2 regions of the Gordonia pseudamarae genome follow, and region 1 is predicted to be linked to the other one. Evidence: riboswitches for the same ligand, from Rfam matches in the RefSeq annotation. Region 1 holds a riboswitch; the other holds the start of a gene.

Region 1 (7,507 bases):
CTCACCGGCGACGGCATGGGCATCATCTTCCGCAAGGGACTTCCCTTGGAGGACATGGAGTTCCACCAATTCCATCCGACCGGTCTGGCCGGCCTGGGCATTCTCATCTCGGAAGCTGTGCGTGGTGAGGGCGGTATCCTGCGCAACGTGGACGGCGAGCGGTTCATGGAACGCTACGCCCCCACCATCAAGGACCTCGCGCCCCGTGACATCGTGGCCCGCTCGATGGTGCTGGAGGTACTCGAAGGTCGCGGCGCCGGACCGAACAAGGACTACGTCTACATCGACGTGACCCACCTCGGCGAGGACGTGCTCAACGAGAAGCTCCCCGATATCACCGAGTTCTCGCGCACCTACCTCGGCGTCGACCCGGTCACCGAGTACGTGCCGGTGTTCCCCACCTGCCACTACGTGATGGGCGGCATCCCGACCAACATCGAAGGCCAGGTGTTGCGCAACAACACCGAGATCGTGCACGGTCTGTTCGCCGCCGGCGAGTGCGCGTGCGTGTCGGTGCACGGCGCCAACCGCCTCGGCACCAACTCGCTGCTCGACATCAACGTGTTCGGCCGGCGCGCGGGTATCGCCGCCGCGGAGCACGCCAACTCCGCGTCGTTCGTGCCGCTTCCCGAGGCGCCCACCTCGATGGTCGACAGCTGGCTGGAAACCCTGCTGTCCGACCACGGCCACGAACGGGTCGCCGACATCCGCACCGAGCTGCAGGCCTCGATGGACGCCAACGCGTCGGTGTTCCGCACCGAGGACACCCTCAAGCAGGCCCTCAAGGATGTACAGGGGTTCAAGGAGCGGTACGCCCACATTCGCATCCACGACAAGGGCAAGCGCTTCAACTCCGACCTGCTCGAAGCCATCGAACTCGGCTTCCTGCTGGAAATGGCCGAGGTCACCGTCGCCGGTGCCCTCAACCGCAAGGAATCCCGTGGTGGGCACGCCCGTGAGGACTACCCCAACCGCGACGACGTCAACTTCATGCGCCACACGATGGCGTACAAGAAGGGCGCCGACCTGGTCGCCGACATCGAGCTGGACTACAAGCCCGTGGTACAGACCCGATACGAGCCGATGGAGCGTAAGTACTGATGACCGCAATCCTGGAAAAGCCCACGCCCGGCTCCGACGAGCCGCCGCTGCCCCCGGTGCCCGCCGAGGCCACCATGATCACGCTCAAGATCTACCGGTTCAACCCGGAAGATCCTGACGCACAGGGATTCCAGAGCTACCGTGTCCCGGCCCTGCCGACCGACCGGCTGCTCAACCTGCTGCTGTACGTGAAGGGTTATCTCGACGGCTCACTCACCTTCCGGCGCAGCTGCGCACACGGCGTGTGCGGCTCCGACGCGATGCGGGTCAACGGCGTCAACCGGCTGGCGTGCAAGCTGCTGATGAAGGATCTGCTGCCCAAGGATCCCGCCAAGGCCAAGGAACTGACGATCACCATCGAACCCATCAAGGGTCTGCCGGTGGAGAAGGACCTGATCGTCAACATGGAGCCGTTCTTCGACGCCTACCGGGCGATCAAGCCGTTCCTGATCACCTCGGGCAATGAGCCGACGTACGAGCGTATCCAGAGCCAGACCGACCGCGCCCGCTTCGATGACACCACCAAGTGCATCCTGTGCGCGTGCTGCACCACCAGTTGCCCGATCTTCTGGAACGAGGGCAGCTACTTCGGTCCGGCCGCCATCGTCAACGCGCACCGGTTCATCTTCGACAGCCGTGACGAGGCCGCCGTCGAGCGCCTGGACATCCTCAACGATGTCGACGGCGTGTGGCGTTGCCGTACCACCTTCAACTGCACCGATGCCTGCCCGCGCGGCATCCAGGTGACCCAGGCGATCTCGGAAGTCAAGCGCGCACTGATGTTCTCGCGCTGACGCCTGCCTTTCAGAAGACAGGGGGCCCGCCGACCGAATGGTCGGCGGGCCCCCTGTCGTTTCCGGTCGAACTGTCGTTTCCGGTCGAACTGTCGTGTCCGGTCGCACAGTCCCTATCCAGGTTTGCCGCCGGTGCGTCGGGCCGGGACCGGCGGCCACGATCTCACCTGCGCAGACGCGCGACCTGCGCGATGGATGCCGCGAGCACCGCTCCGGCGGCCACCGCACCCGCGATCACCGTTGGTCTCGGCGTCGGATTAACCGCGTAGGTCGGTGAGATCACCACAGTCCGCTGCGCCTGCTCCTCCTCGTGCGGTTCGATCTCATCGACCACCTGGAAGGCCTGGTTCTTCGGGTCCGTGGCGCACCAGGCGGTGGCGTACAACAGGATTCGCGAGGCGAGATAGGCGAACACCATGATGCCGATGATCGATCCGAAGGCCGCGCCCGCGGGCCCGCTCATCACCGACGTCAGGTAGATGCCGCCGAACGTCTTGAGGACCTCGAAGACCACCGCCATCAGCAGCCCCGCCTTGAGACAGTTCGTGAACGGCACCTTGGTCAGCGGAAGCCACGACTGCACGAAAGTGCACAGCATCCAGGACGCGCAGACCGACACCAGGATCGAGACCACCCGGATCACCGTCGACGCCCACGGCATGTCATCGATCGACAGCCAGTCCATGATCTTGTTGAGCAGCCCGCTGCTACCCAGCGCGCTCAGCACCATCGTGACGATGAACGCCGCCCCGAGGGCCACGAAGGCCAGCAGATCGCCGAGCTTGGCCATCACCGCGTTGCGTTTGATGCGTCCGCCCCAGATCTCGGTCAGCGCCATGCGCACACCCGCCATCCATCCGATGCCGGTGAACGCCGCACCGAACAGGCCGACCACACCGACCGTGGCGCGGGAGGCGATGGCCGAATCAATCAGGTCCGACACCTGCGTGCCCATGTCGCCGGGCATCTGCTCGACCACCGACTCCTGGATCTCGTCGAGCAGACCCTGATTGCCGGCGAGGACATAACCGGCAATGGCGAACGCCACCATGAGGATAGGGATGAGTGCGAGTATCCCGTTGAAGGTGATGCTCGCGGCATGCAGATTTCCGCGTCGCTCATTGTAGCGGGTGACGGTGTCGAGGATGTGTTTGAGCACCGGCCAGCGGTCCTGCGCCTCGGTGAACTTCTCCTTGCCCGTGCTCACCGCGGCCTTCGCCGAGTCGATCGCCGAACTCATCCCCGATGTCTCCCTCGTCGTGATGCGAAGGAGACATCCCTCACATCTTCGGTGCCAGGAACCCTACTTTGTCATACGTAACAGCGAGTGTGTCGGACGCAATCTTGCGGGCCCGCTGTGCTCCGGCGGCCAAAATACCGTCGAGATAGGCCGGGTCCTCGGTGTATTCGGCGACCCGGCCGCGCAGTGGACCGACGAAATCGGCCAGAACCTCAGCCGTGTCGACCTTCAGGTCGCCGTACCCCTTGCCCGCGTACTTCGCGACGAGATCGTCGATGCCCACTCCGCTCAGCGCGGACTGGATCGTCAGCAGGTTGCTCACGCCGGGCTTGTTCTCGCGGTCGAAGATGATCTCGCTGCCGGTGTCGGTGACCGCCGAGCGGATCTTCTTCGCCGACCGTTTCGGATCGTCGAGCAGGTTGATCAGGCCCTTGTCGGTGTCGGCGGACTTGCTCATCTTGGCCGTCGGGTTCTGCAAGTCGTAGATCTTGGCGAACTCGGAGACGATGTAGGCCTCGGGCACCTTGAGTGCCTTGCCGAATCGCTTGTTGAAGCGCCCGGCCAGGTCGCGGGTCAGTTCCAGATGCTGACGCTGATCCTCACCCACCGGCACCAGGTCGACCTGGAATGCCAGGATGTCCGCGGCCATCAGGATCGGGTAGGTGAACAGCCCCACCCCGGCGGCATCGGCGCCCTGTTTGGCGGATTTGTCCTTGAACTGCGTCATCCGGCCCGCCTCACCGAAACCGGTCAGGCACGAGAGCACCCAGTTGAGCTGCGCGATCTCGGGCACGTGCGATTGGACGTAGATCGTCGCGCGCTCCGGGTCGACGCCGACGGCCAGCAACTGCGCGACCGCCACCCGGGTGCGTTCACGAAGCACCGCGGGATCCTGCGGCACCGTGATGGCGTGCATGTCGGGGATGAAGTAGTAGGCGTCGAAGTCGTCCTGCAGTTGCACCCACTGCCGCACGGCACCGAGGTAGTTGCCGAGGTGGAAGGAGTCACTCGTCGGCTGAATTCCGGACAGCACCCGCTTACGGGCCTGGGGTACGGCACCTTCGCCGCCGGTGTTCTCACTGCTCGCGACTTCACTGCTGGTCATGGGTTCCAGTGTCTCAAAGGCGCTCAACCCGATGTTGTCGGCACACCCGGCGACGTGGCGCGGGACGGTCAGCCGAAGGTGACGGTCACCGGTGCGTGGTCGGACCAGCGCAGATCGTAGGCATCGGCGCGGTCGACGACGGCCGAACGCGCGGCGGCGGCCATCGGGGCGTTCGCCAACTGGTAGTCGATGCGCCAGCCGGCGTCGTTGTCGAAGGCCTTGCCGCGCCACGACCACCAGCTGTATGGTCCGGGTCCCTCGGGGTGCAGGTCGCGGACCACGTCGGACCAGCCCGATGCCAGCAGCCCGGCCACCCATGCACGTTCGTGCGGTAGGAAGCCGGGGCTCGTGAGGTTGCCCTTCCAGTTCTTGATGTCGGCCTCGGCGGGCGCGATGTTCCAGTCGCCGCCGACGACCACTCCCCGATCCCGCGCTCCCCCGTCCTGCACTCTCCCGTCCGGATCGATGAGGCCGGCGAGATACGCGCCGAATTCGTCGAGGAAGCGCTTCTTCTCCTCGAATTTGGCCGCGTCCTGCGGAGTGTCCGCGGCGCCTTTGGGCAGGTACAGGGCGCCGACCGTCAGCTCGCCGACACCGTCGATGCCGGGTGCGCCGAAGTCGGCCTCGACGTATCGGCCCAGATCGTCGAATTCTGCGCTGCCGAAGCCGGTGCGCACGGCGGCCGGTTCGATGCGGCTGAGCACGCCGACCCCGGCATGACCCTTGACCGACGATTCGGTCATCGTCAGGTGCCAGCCACCCTCCAGCACCGGTGCCAGCGCCTCGTGTGCTTGTTTGTGCGATGCCCGGATTTCCTGCAGGACAATCACATCCGATGGTGCCTCCGACAACCATCGCAACATTCCCGCGTTGCGTTCGTTGCGTTGCCTGACGGCGGCACGGATACCGTTGACGTTGACCGTGGTGATAACGATGGACACGACAACCGAGCCTACGTGTGCACGGCCGCGACGCCGACGGCGATCACCGTCACCCACGCCGGTGTGCCGCCACGGCCGGTACCAGAATCAGCAGCCCGCCCACGGCCAGGTCCGCGCCGAACAGGGTGGGCGTCGGCAGAGTGCGCAGCAGCGCCGGCACCGTATTCCACGAACACGCGGTGAGATCGTTCACAACACCGATTTCCGCGGTGTTCCAACCGGTCTGAGCAGGAGGGTTCCCTGGGTATGAAATCGGTGTTATATCCTTGTCGCCAGGTCATGAGTATCAGCACGAAGCCCCGGCTCGCTGATCGGCAACCCTCCAACCGCGGTGGGGTGCTCCGGGTGATGACCAGGTTGGGGGCCACACGGCCTCCCGGCAAGCGCGGGTCCGAAGGTCGGACCCCACAGGGTCTCAGCGAGCCCTGCCGACCGTAAGAAAGTTGTGTACACGTCATGTCTGACGCAGCGAATCCAGCAGACAACTGGAGTTTCGAAACCAAGCAGATCCACGTCGGCCAATCACCGGATCCGACGACCGGTGCGCGCGCGTTGCCGATCTACCAGACCACCAGCTACACCTTCCGCGACACCGAGCACGCCGCCAATCTCTTCGGCCTCACCGAGCCCGGCAACATCTACACCCGGATCATGAACCCGACGCAGGACGCGGTCGAGCAGCGCCTGGCCGCACTCGAGGGCGGCGTCGCCGCACTGCTGGTGGCCTCGGGTCAGGCCGCCACCACGTACGCGATCGTCAACGTGGCAGAGGCCGGCAGCCATGTGGTGTCCAGCCCCCGGCTGTACGGCGGAACCTACAACCTGTTCCACTACACCCTGCCCAAGCTGGGTGTCGAGGTCACCTTCGTCGACGATCCCGAGGATCCGGCGGCGTGGCAGGCCGCGGTCCGCGACAACACGCGCGCCTTCTACGGCGAGTCCATCGCCAACCCGGGCAATGAGGTACTCGACATCCCGGGCATCTCGGCGGTGGCGCACAACAACGGTATTCCGCTGATCGTCGACAACACCGTCGCGACCCCGTACCTGCTCAATCCGCTGGCTCACGGCGCCGACGTGGTGGTGCATTCGGCCACCAAGTACATCGGCGGCCACGGCACCGCGGTGGGGGGTGTCATCGTCGACGGCGGCACCTTCGACTGGCGGGTCCAGCGCGACGGAACGGACCTGTTCCCGGGTTTCACCACCGCCGATCCCAGCTATCACGGCGTCGTGTTCGCCGACCTGGGCGCCCCGGCGTTCGCTCTGAAGGCCCGGGTCCAGTTGCTGCGTGACATCGGTGCCGCGATCGCCCCGTTCAACGCCTTCCTACTGGCACAGGGCCTGGAGACGCTGAGCCTGCGGGTCGAGCGGCATGTGGCCAACGCGCAGCGCGTCGCCGCGTTCCTCAACGACCATCCGCAGGTCACGTCCGTGACGTATGCGGGGCTGTCGACGTCTCCGTGGTACCGGCGGGGCCAGGAACTGGCCCCCAAGGGGCAGGGTGCGATCGTCGCGTTCGAGATCGACGGCGGCGTGGATGCCGGCAAACGATTCGTCGACGCGTTGACCCTGCACAGCCATGTCGCCAATATCGGCGATGTCCGGTCGCTGGTGATCCATCCGGCCTCGACCACGCACAGTCAGCTGACGCCCGAAGAGCAGCTGGCGGCGGCGGTCACCCCCGGGCTGGTCCGGCTCGCCGTCGGTATCGAAGGCATCGATGACATCATCGCCGACCTCGAGCAGGGCTTCGCGGCAGCCAAGTGAACAGGTGATGTGTGAGAGCGAGTGAGCAACCCGTGCCGGTGACCATCAGCAGTCCAGTGACGGAGCATCCGTACGCCCTCAACTGGGAGAACGCCCCGGACGGGGAGTTGATGTATGCCCCGGTGGGCCCTGTGGCACTCGACAACGGTGAGGTTCTCGGCGACGTGACCCTGGCGTTCCAGCGCTGGGGCACGTTGTCACCCGACCGCGACAACGTGGTGCTCGCCCTGCACGCACTCACCGGGGATTCCCATGTCACCGGACCGGCCGACGACGAGCACGAGGCCGCCGGCTGGTGGGACGGACTGATCGGTCCGGGATGCGCCGTCGACACCGACCAATGGTGTGTCGTGTCCCCCAACGTCCTGGGCGGTTGCCGCGGGTCCACCGGACCCTCGTCGACCGCCCCGGACGGCCGCGCGTGGGGTTCGCGGTTTCCGCGGATCACCATCCTCGACCAGGTTCGGGCCGAGGTCGCGCTGACCGAGGTGCTCGGTATCTCGCGGGTGACGGCCGTGGTCGGCGGCTCGATGGGCGGCGCGCGCGCACTGGAATG
Region 2 (7,507 bases), 780 kb from region 1:
GCGTTCACGAGTGTAGATTTCGTGCTCGTCTCGGCTGACCAGGGTGATCTCGTGGGTCCAGCTGGGAATCACACCGAACCAGGTCACCCGGCCACGGGCGGAGAATCCGGGTTCGACGGCGGTGCCGGGCGGCGGGATGTTCTCTCGGGAGAAGGCGAGTATGGGCGCGAGCACGAACATCATCACCTCGGGTTCGGCAGCGAGCCTGCAGGCCGTCTGGGCCGGTAGAGGAAGTTCAGTAGTAATGGAAACTATTGCCATGAAGACGAGGCTATGTCCGGCCGCACCGTGACGGAAGACGGGATCTGTGGGAATTCCCGGTGGTCAGCCCCGATGCTCGATGAGTAAGCAAGCGCCTGCCGCACGCGAGCCGCGGGACCGAGTGGATGGACCGGGCAGTACCTACGCGATCGTGGTCGGAGGGTTGGCCGGCGCGGTACTGCCGGGATACGAGTGCGCGTCGGTTCCGGTGTCGGCCCTCCCGAGAATCCCACCTGCCCACCGCGTCCGGGCAGGTGGGATTCCCGGATTAGCCGGCGTGATGGCCCCGACCCGTGCGGGCACGAACGGCCGGGCGCGGGTTACAGACCGAACTGGTCGCGGATGGTCGCTGCCATCACCGCATCACCCTCGACCGTCGGATGTACCGGAATGCCGAACACATCGGTTTTCGGGTCGAGCACGCCGTGGACCAGGGGCTTGGGAGTGCACAGGCCGCGTCCGGCGGTGGCCGCACGGGCGTCGACGAACTCGACGTTCAGCATGGTCGCGGCCTCGCGGGTAGCGCTGTCGAGCTTGTCGATCAACGCTATGACGGTCTTGGAGTTACGTACCGTGACCTCGCGCCCGGCGACGTCGATGCAGGCCGCCTTCGCGCCCGGATGCAGCAGTTCCGGGTATCCGACGAAGGCGATTCGCGCGTTGGGGGCGTAGTACCGCACATACTCGATGACCTGTGCCGTACGGTCGACGATGGCCTGCGGGGTGATGGAGGTGACCGAGTCGTGATCGGCCTCGCAATGTCCGCCGGCCAGACATTTGAGGAGCATCCGCAGCGCGGTGTCGTGTCCGTTCCACTGGTCGTTCATACCGAATTGCATCAGGAACAACGCGGTGTCGGTGGTGATGCCGCCGGCCTTGTCGGCCCGCCGGGCCTCGTCGCCGATCTGGTAGTCGGCCGACCCGAACGACGCGCCGCTGCACGCCTCCTCCACGAGCCTGCGGCCCGTGAGCCGCCCGAGCTGCTCCGGCCAGGCCTGCGGGTTCTGCTTACAACTGCCGCGCATATCGGGACTGTTGGCGGCGAAGGAGTCGCCGAGCACCACGATCTGTCCCGGCTGCGAGAGCTTGTGCTTGGGCGTCGGCACGGAACTGGTGGTGTTCGCATTCGGGTTTCCGCCGGCGGACGCGGTGGCCGGAAACAGCGACACACCCACCAGTGTGATCGCGGTGAGCGCAGGCGCCAGGAACCGGGCGAGAGCGTTGGTCATGTGTTGCTTTCTGGATGAAGGGTCGCCCGGTTCTTTCGCCGGGTGATGGGTTTGTCGACGAATTCGTATACGAGTCCGGCCGCGGCGAGGGCGAGCACGAAGCACAACGCGACCGCGCCGAGCCAGCCCACGAAACCGATGGCGTGACCTGCCAGCAGGTATTTGAGCACGACGACCATAGCCGGATACTGCAGCAGGTAGAAAGCGTACGACACGTCGCCCAGCCAGACCATCGGGCCGGTTGCGTTGATCCCCCGGCGACCGGTCACATCGCGCAGGCAGGCGGTGGCGATGACGGCGGCGGTCGGCAGCAGGATCAGCACGCTCATCGCGTAGTTGGACGGCACCCACCATGTTGCCGCGAACGCCACCGCCAGCGACAGCAGCGGCCACCACAGCCGGGTGTTGCGCCAGCGCCCGCTGATCACCAACCGCGCCACGAGGACCCCCAGGAAGAACTCGGGCAGCCGCGACAGCGGAAAGTAGTAACTCAGCCAGTACCCGTGGTCGCTGTAGCCGAGGTAGTCGTGGGCGAAGAACGCCGGATCGGCGTTGTACCCGTATTCGGGGGTGACCGTCGGCAACGTGCCGTCGGCCTCCACGACCATCCGGGCGCCGTACATGTTGCCCGTGCCCTTGTAGCCGTCGGCGAACAGGTAGTAGCAGGTGTGCAGCACCACGATCAGCGCGAACACCACCGCGATCGCCGCGGGTACCAACCGGTCGGCGATCTTCTCGATGAACGGCACCAGAAACGGGAACGTCGCGTAGAACAGGATCTCCGAGGCCAGCGACCACGCCGGGATGTTCAGACCGCCCAACGACGTCCAGTCGGGCCACCAGGTCTGTACCAGCAGGGTGGTGGGCACCCAGGTGACCAGCTTGCTCAACGGCACCGGCAGCACCACCAGCAGCACCGCGACGGCCACCAGGTGCGTCGGATAGATCTTCTTCGCCCGGCGCCCGATGAAGGCACGCGGCGTGTCGCCGGACCGGCGGGTCCACAGCATGATGAACCCGCTGAGGACGAAGAAGAACGTCACGCCCGCCGCGCCCACCTGCATGGGTATCGCCTTGGCGATGCTCCAGTAGGTGTCGCTGCCGTAGAATGGATACACCGGCAGGAACACGACCGTGTGCAGCACGAACACCGCCAGCGCTGCCCACCACCGCATACCGGTCAGCGAGGGCAGCCGCGTGCCACGCACGTCAACGACGGGGGGAGCGCCGGTCTTGTGCGGGCGATCGGCTACCGGGTCCGGGTTGCGGTCGGCCGTGTCCGTCACCGCCGGCTGCTCAGTAGCCGGGTCGGCCGCCGCCACCCTGCGGCAGTTGCGGAGGCGTCTGCGGGGCTTGCTGCTCGGCCGGGGCCTGCGTCTGCTCGGGTGCGGGCTGCTCGACGGGTGCCTGCTCGACGGGTGCCTGCTGCTCGGCCGGGGCCTGCGTCTGCTCGGGAGCCGGTTGTTCGACGGGTGCCTGTGTTTGCTGCTCCACCGGCGCGTCGACGGTTGCCTCGGGAGTGGAGGTGGCCGGGGTCGTGGTCGACGACGGCGCACTCGTCGTGGTGCTCGGTTCGCTCGACATCGTGCTGCTGGAGACCGATGGCACGCTCGACGACGGGGAATCTGAGTCGTCGGATCCGCAGGCTGCGAGCCCGACGGTCAGCGGGGCCAGCAATGCGATGGTCAGAGTGCGCGCGGCGCGTCGGGCGGTCACGGGGTCCCCTCGGGTCGTCTTGATCACGGCGAGTACCGGTGATCCCCGGCACACGGCTCACAATACTGTGAACATACCGGCCAGCACATGTGCTGGGGATGGTATTCGGGATAGACCTTGCGGGTGACACCCACGGGATGTCGAGGTCCCCCGCCGCACGGATCTCGCCGGCCCTCCGGGGCGCGGTCCTTTCCGACCACGGTGAGTCAAACCCACGATCTCGATTGACACCCGAACCGCCGTCGGACAACCATCGGTGATGGGTCACGAGTACCAGCGTCAAGCCCCGGCTGGCTGGTCGGCAACCCTCCGCCACGGTGGGGTGCTCCGGGTGACGACCCGGCCGTGTCCGACCGGACACGGCAAGCGTGGATCTCCCGAGGAGTCTTTGTCATGACCGCTGTCCTGTCCAATTCCGTTTTCCGGCCCGTCGACCCGGCCGCCGTCGGCGGTGCCTTCCTCCCGCCGCTCGCGGATGTGGTCGGTGCCGACGAACGGGTGTCGCTGCTCGACGGATCGTCGGTGCTGTACGCCAACTTCGACTACGCGGCCAGTGCCCCGGCGTTGCGGGCCGTCGCCGACGGACTGCTGGCCGCCCTGCCGCAGTACGCGAGCGTGCACCGTGGCGCCGGCGCGCTGTCACAGATCACCACCCACCGCTACGAACAGGCCCGCGAAACCATCCGCCGGTTCGTCCGGGCCCGCGCCGACGACCACGTCGTGTTCACCCGCAACACCACCGACTCGATCAACCTGCTGGCCCACTGCCTCGGAGAGCGCGGCGGTGACGTGGTGGTCCTCGACATCGAGCATCACGCCAACCTGCTTCCGTGGCAGCGTCTTCCCGGTACCCGGCTGGTCACCGCCTGCGCGACCATCGAGGAGACGCTTGCCGCCCTGGAGGACGAGCTCGCGGCCACACCGGCGGCGCTGCTGGCGATCACCGCCGCCTCGAACGTCACCGGCGAGGTGCTGCCGGTCACGAGGCTGGCCTCGATCGCCCACCGGCACGGTGCCCGGATTCTCATCGACGGGGCACAACTGGTTGCGCACCAGCCGGTTTCGGTGGTCAGCCACGGTATCGACTATCTGGTGTTCTCCGGTCACAAGCTGTATGCGCCGTTCGGTTCCGGCGTGCTGGTGGGGCGCGGCGACTGGCTCGACGAGGCCTCGCCGTATCTGGCAGGCGGCGGCGCGAGCGCCGAGGTCGCCTCCGGCGGCCGGGCGCAGTGGCACACCGGACCGGCCCGGCACGAGGCGGGCTCGCCCAACGTGCTGGGCGCGGTGTCCATCGCGGATGCCTGCACCGCGTTGTCCGACATCGGTTTCGATGCGATCGGGCATCACGGGCACGCACTGCGTGAGCGGCTCGACGCCGGACTGTCGGTCCTCGACGGGGTGCGTCCGCTGCGGATCTTCACCGACTCGGCCGGCCGCGTCGGCATCGCGGGATTCGCCGTCGACGGCTTTTCGGCGCGCACGGTCGCCTGCTATCTGAGCGATCACCACGGTATCGGGGTGCGCGACGGCCGGTTCTGCGCGCACCCGCTGCTGACCCGGCTGGGCTATCCGGCCGGGGCGGTGCGGGCGAGTTTCGGTCTCGGCACCGGTGTCGATGACGTCGATCGCCTACTGAATGCATTGTCGGAGTTGGTGTCCCGTCGTGGCACCATCGAGCGGAAGTGAACCTGAGATGACTGTCGATATCGCCGAAGCCGTGACCGGGACAACCATCAGCGTGGGGCGGCCGCAACTGTCGGTCGCGCTGCGCGGGGACGCCGGCGTCGACCTGCCCATCGTGGTGCGTCGCCCGACGCTGCGTGATGCGCAGCGGGCGCGGAACGTGCTGCGGTCCGGCCAGCGTGACCCTGCGAGATTCATAGTGGCGCTGGAGGTGGAGGTGGCGATCGCCGCCCATCCCGCGTCGGCCCGGGCCTCGGTGGGTAATGTTCCCACCGACCCGGCGGGTTCGGAGACGGTGCGTTACATCGGCACCCCGCACGGGCTCATCGGTCTCATCCGTGACATCTACGCCGCCGAGGTCGCCGACGCGGTACTCATCACCCCGCTCGACGGTTCGGCCACCGAGTCCCGCATCCGGGACGAGGTCCTCCCGGCCTTCGCCGCGTAAAGATCGTCCGATATGGCGGTTGGCGCGGACATATGCCCGCGCCAACCGCCATACCGGATGAATTTTGTCGCCAGTGGAAGCTCAGGCCTCGCCGCGTTCCCACCGTTCGGTGAGCGCGGCCTCGGCATCGTCGGTGAGGGTGCCGTACAACCGGAACCGGGCCATGCCGCCGTCGGGATAGATATCCAGCCGGGCCTCGGTCATCGGCCGGTCGAGGTCTATGACGAACCGGTGCCGGGTGTCGGGCTGGAGCGTGGTGCGGGGCAACACCTCAAACCACTCGCCGTCCTCGCCGTCCCGGCCCCGGACCGTCGCGGCCCCGGGCGCGTTGCCGAGAAAATAGCTCGTGTCCAGTTCGACGAGGCCGGCGTGACTGCGGCCGGCCAGGCGTACCTGCACCCAGTCGTTGCCGGAGTCGCGGCGCCGCGAGGTCTCCCACCCCTCACCCATGGTGCGGGCGCGACCGGGCATCAGCAGATTGTTGGGGGAACTGTAGTACATGTTGGAACAGGCGGTGACCAGGCCGCCGTTCTCCAGAGCAGCCAGGTCGAAGTGTCCGTAGCGGAAGAACTTCGGGTCGGGTACACCGCGCCCGTGCACGCGGAACCGGGCCACGCCGCCGTCGGGATGCATGGTGAGCCGCACATGTGTGAACCGTTCCTTGGCGTCCACCCGGAACGGGTTGCGGGTGTCGCCGTCGACGGCCGACTTCTCGACGACGGTCACCCAGTCCTCGCTCGCGGCGAGTTCGGCCCCCGACACGATTCCTTCGACGGCGATGGCGTCGACGGAGATGAACGGTGGATAGTTGCCCTTGAACCAGGAGGTGTCGACCACCACGCCGTACACCACACCGGGAGTGCCGAGCCGCACGATCGCCTGGTCGACGCCCGGTTCGCGCCGGCGGCGGGTCTCCCAGCCGTCGTACACCTGACCCTTGTGCCCGAAGGTGGCCGGCCGGTATTCGGCCGGCGGGGCGTTGAGCAGATTCTGGACCTCGGCGAACAGGTCGTCGTTGGTCCACACCACCGCGCCTCCGAGATTTCGTAGCGCCAGGTCCGGCATCGACGTGAAGTGCGGGCGGGCGGCTGCGGGGGCGGGTGGGGAAGGTGTCACAACGGACGATCCTAATGCCGATGCCGCACCCTCGCCGGGGACGAGGAACTCGTCCCCGGCGCCGGTCTTCGGGGGCCGGGGAGGCGGGAGCACGAAGGGCCCGGTGAGACGGGAATCCGACGTGCCCGTCTCACCGGACCCTTCGAAGCGACGAACTCTCAGTGACCTTCGGTCTTGGCGCGCTCGATGGCCTCGACGGCCACCTTCTCGGCCGCCTCGCGGCCGACCCAGCCGCCGGGGGTGACACTCTTGCCCGGCTCGAGGTCCTTGTAGTGCTCGAAGAAGTGCGAGATGGCGTTCAACTCGAACTCGTTGACGTCGCCGACGTCCTGGATGTGGTCCCAGCGCACGTCACCGGCGGGCACGGCGAGGAGCTTGTCGTCGCCGCCGGCCTCGTCGGTCATGGTGTACATGGCCACGACACGGGCCTTGACCACGACGCCCGGATAGACGGATTCGGGGAGCAGGACCAGTACGTCGAGCGGATCGCCGTCCTCGCCGAGGGTGCCGTCGGCGTAGCCGTAGTCGGCGGGGTAGCCGAACGAGGTGTACAGGTAGCGGTCGAGGAAGACCTTGCCCGTCTCGTGGTCGACCTCGTACTTGTTGCGGCTGCCCTTGGGGATCTCGATGGTTACATCGAATTCCACGTTTCCTCCTGCGGTTGAGACTTGCGTGCGGGACTTCTGTCGCCCGCATGATCCGCCTAGAACGATACTGTTAGACCTGTATCCCTGACGTCGGACCCGGAGGTTTTGTGCGCGACACCGTCAGCTCGCGTCCCAGGAGGACTCGGCGAATAGTCGTCTGGACGTTGCTGTCGCTGGTGATGGTCGCGGTCCTGGTCGCAGGCGCGGTCACCGTCTACGCCCAGCTCGGCGAGGACGAACTGCCGCCCGGGATTCCGCCGCGGCCGGCGGCGATCGTCGTCGACCCGCAGATCAGGCCGGTGTCGGCGGATGCGCCCACACCGTCGGCGGCGGGTGTGCGCAGGGCGATCGCCTCGTCGGTCACGGCGCCGGCGCTGGGCGAGTTCACCGGCCAGATCTCCGATCCG

What was found. Region 1 has a riboswitch for S-adenosylmethionine ahead of GII31_RS07210 (bifunctional o-acetylhomoserine/o-acetylserine sulfhydrylase). Riboswitches for the same ligand answer to the same signal wherever they lie in the genome.
Region 2: another riboswitch for S-adenosylmethionine. It lies ahead of GII31_RS03660 (aminotransferase class V-fold PLP-dependent enzyme); the one in region 1 lies ahead of GII31_RS07210 (bifunctional o-acetylhomoserine/o-acetylserine sulfhydrylase).

What each region holds. Positions count from the first base shown of each region.
Region 1 is NZ_CP045809.1:1,631,339-1,638,845, reverse strand. It holds gene sdhA (succinate dehydrogenase flavoprotein subunit) at 1-1,101, shown strand, start outside; gene GII31_RS07235 (succinate dehydrogenase iron-sulfur subunit) at 1,101-1,895, shown strand; gene GII31_RS07230 (YhjD/YihY/BrkB family envelope integrity protein) at 2,059-3,135, opposite strand; gene trpS (tryptophan--tRNA ligase) at 3,176-4,240, opposite strand; gene GII31_RS07220 (exodeoxyribonuclease III) at 4,309-5,181, opposite strand; gene GII31_RS07215 (hypothetical protein) at 5,231-5,374, opposite strand; SAM riboswitch class IV at 5,457-5,573, shown strand; gene GII31_RS07210 (bifunctional o-acetylhomoserine/o-acetylserine sulfhydrylase) at 5,638-6,951, shown strand; gene metX (homoserine O-acetyltransferase MetX) at 6,984-7,507, shown strand, end outside.
Region 2 is NZ_CP045809.1:847,336-854,842, forward strand. It holds gene GII31_RS03640 (SRPBCC family protein) at 1-261, opposite strand, end outside; gene GII31_RS03645 (SGNH/GDSL hydrolase family protein) at 582-1,490, opposite strand; gene GII31_RS03650 (acyltransferase family protein) at 1,487-2,776, opposite strand; gene GII31_RS03655 (hypothetical protein) at 2,787-3,206, opposite strand; SAM riboswitch class IV at 3,469-3,581, shown strand; gene GII31_RS03660 (aminotransferase class V-fold PLP-dependent enzyme) at 3,600-4,892, shown strand; gene GII31_RS03665 (hypothetical protein) at 4,900-5,337, shown strand; gene alc (allantoicase) at 5,419-6,402, opposite strand; gene GII31_RS03675 (inorganic diphosphatase) at 6,612-7,100, opposite strand; gene GII31_RS03680 (D-alanyl-D-alanine carboxypeptidase/D-alanyl-D-alanine-endopeptidase) at 7,280-7,507, shown strand, end outside.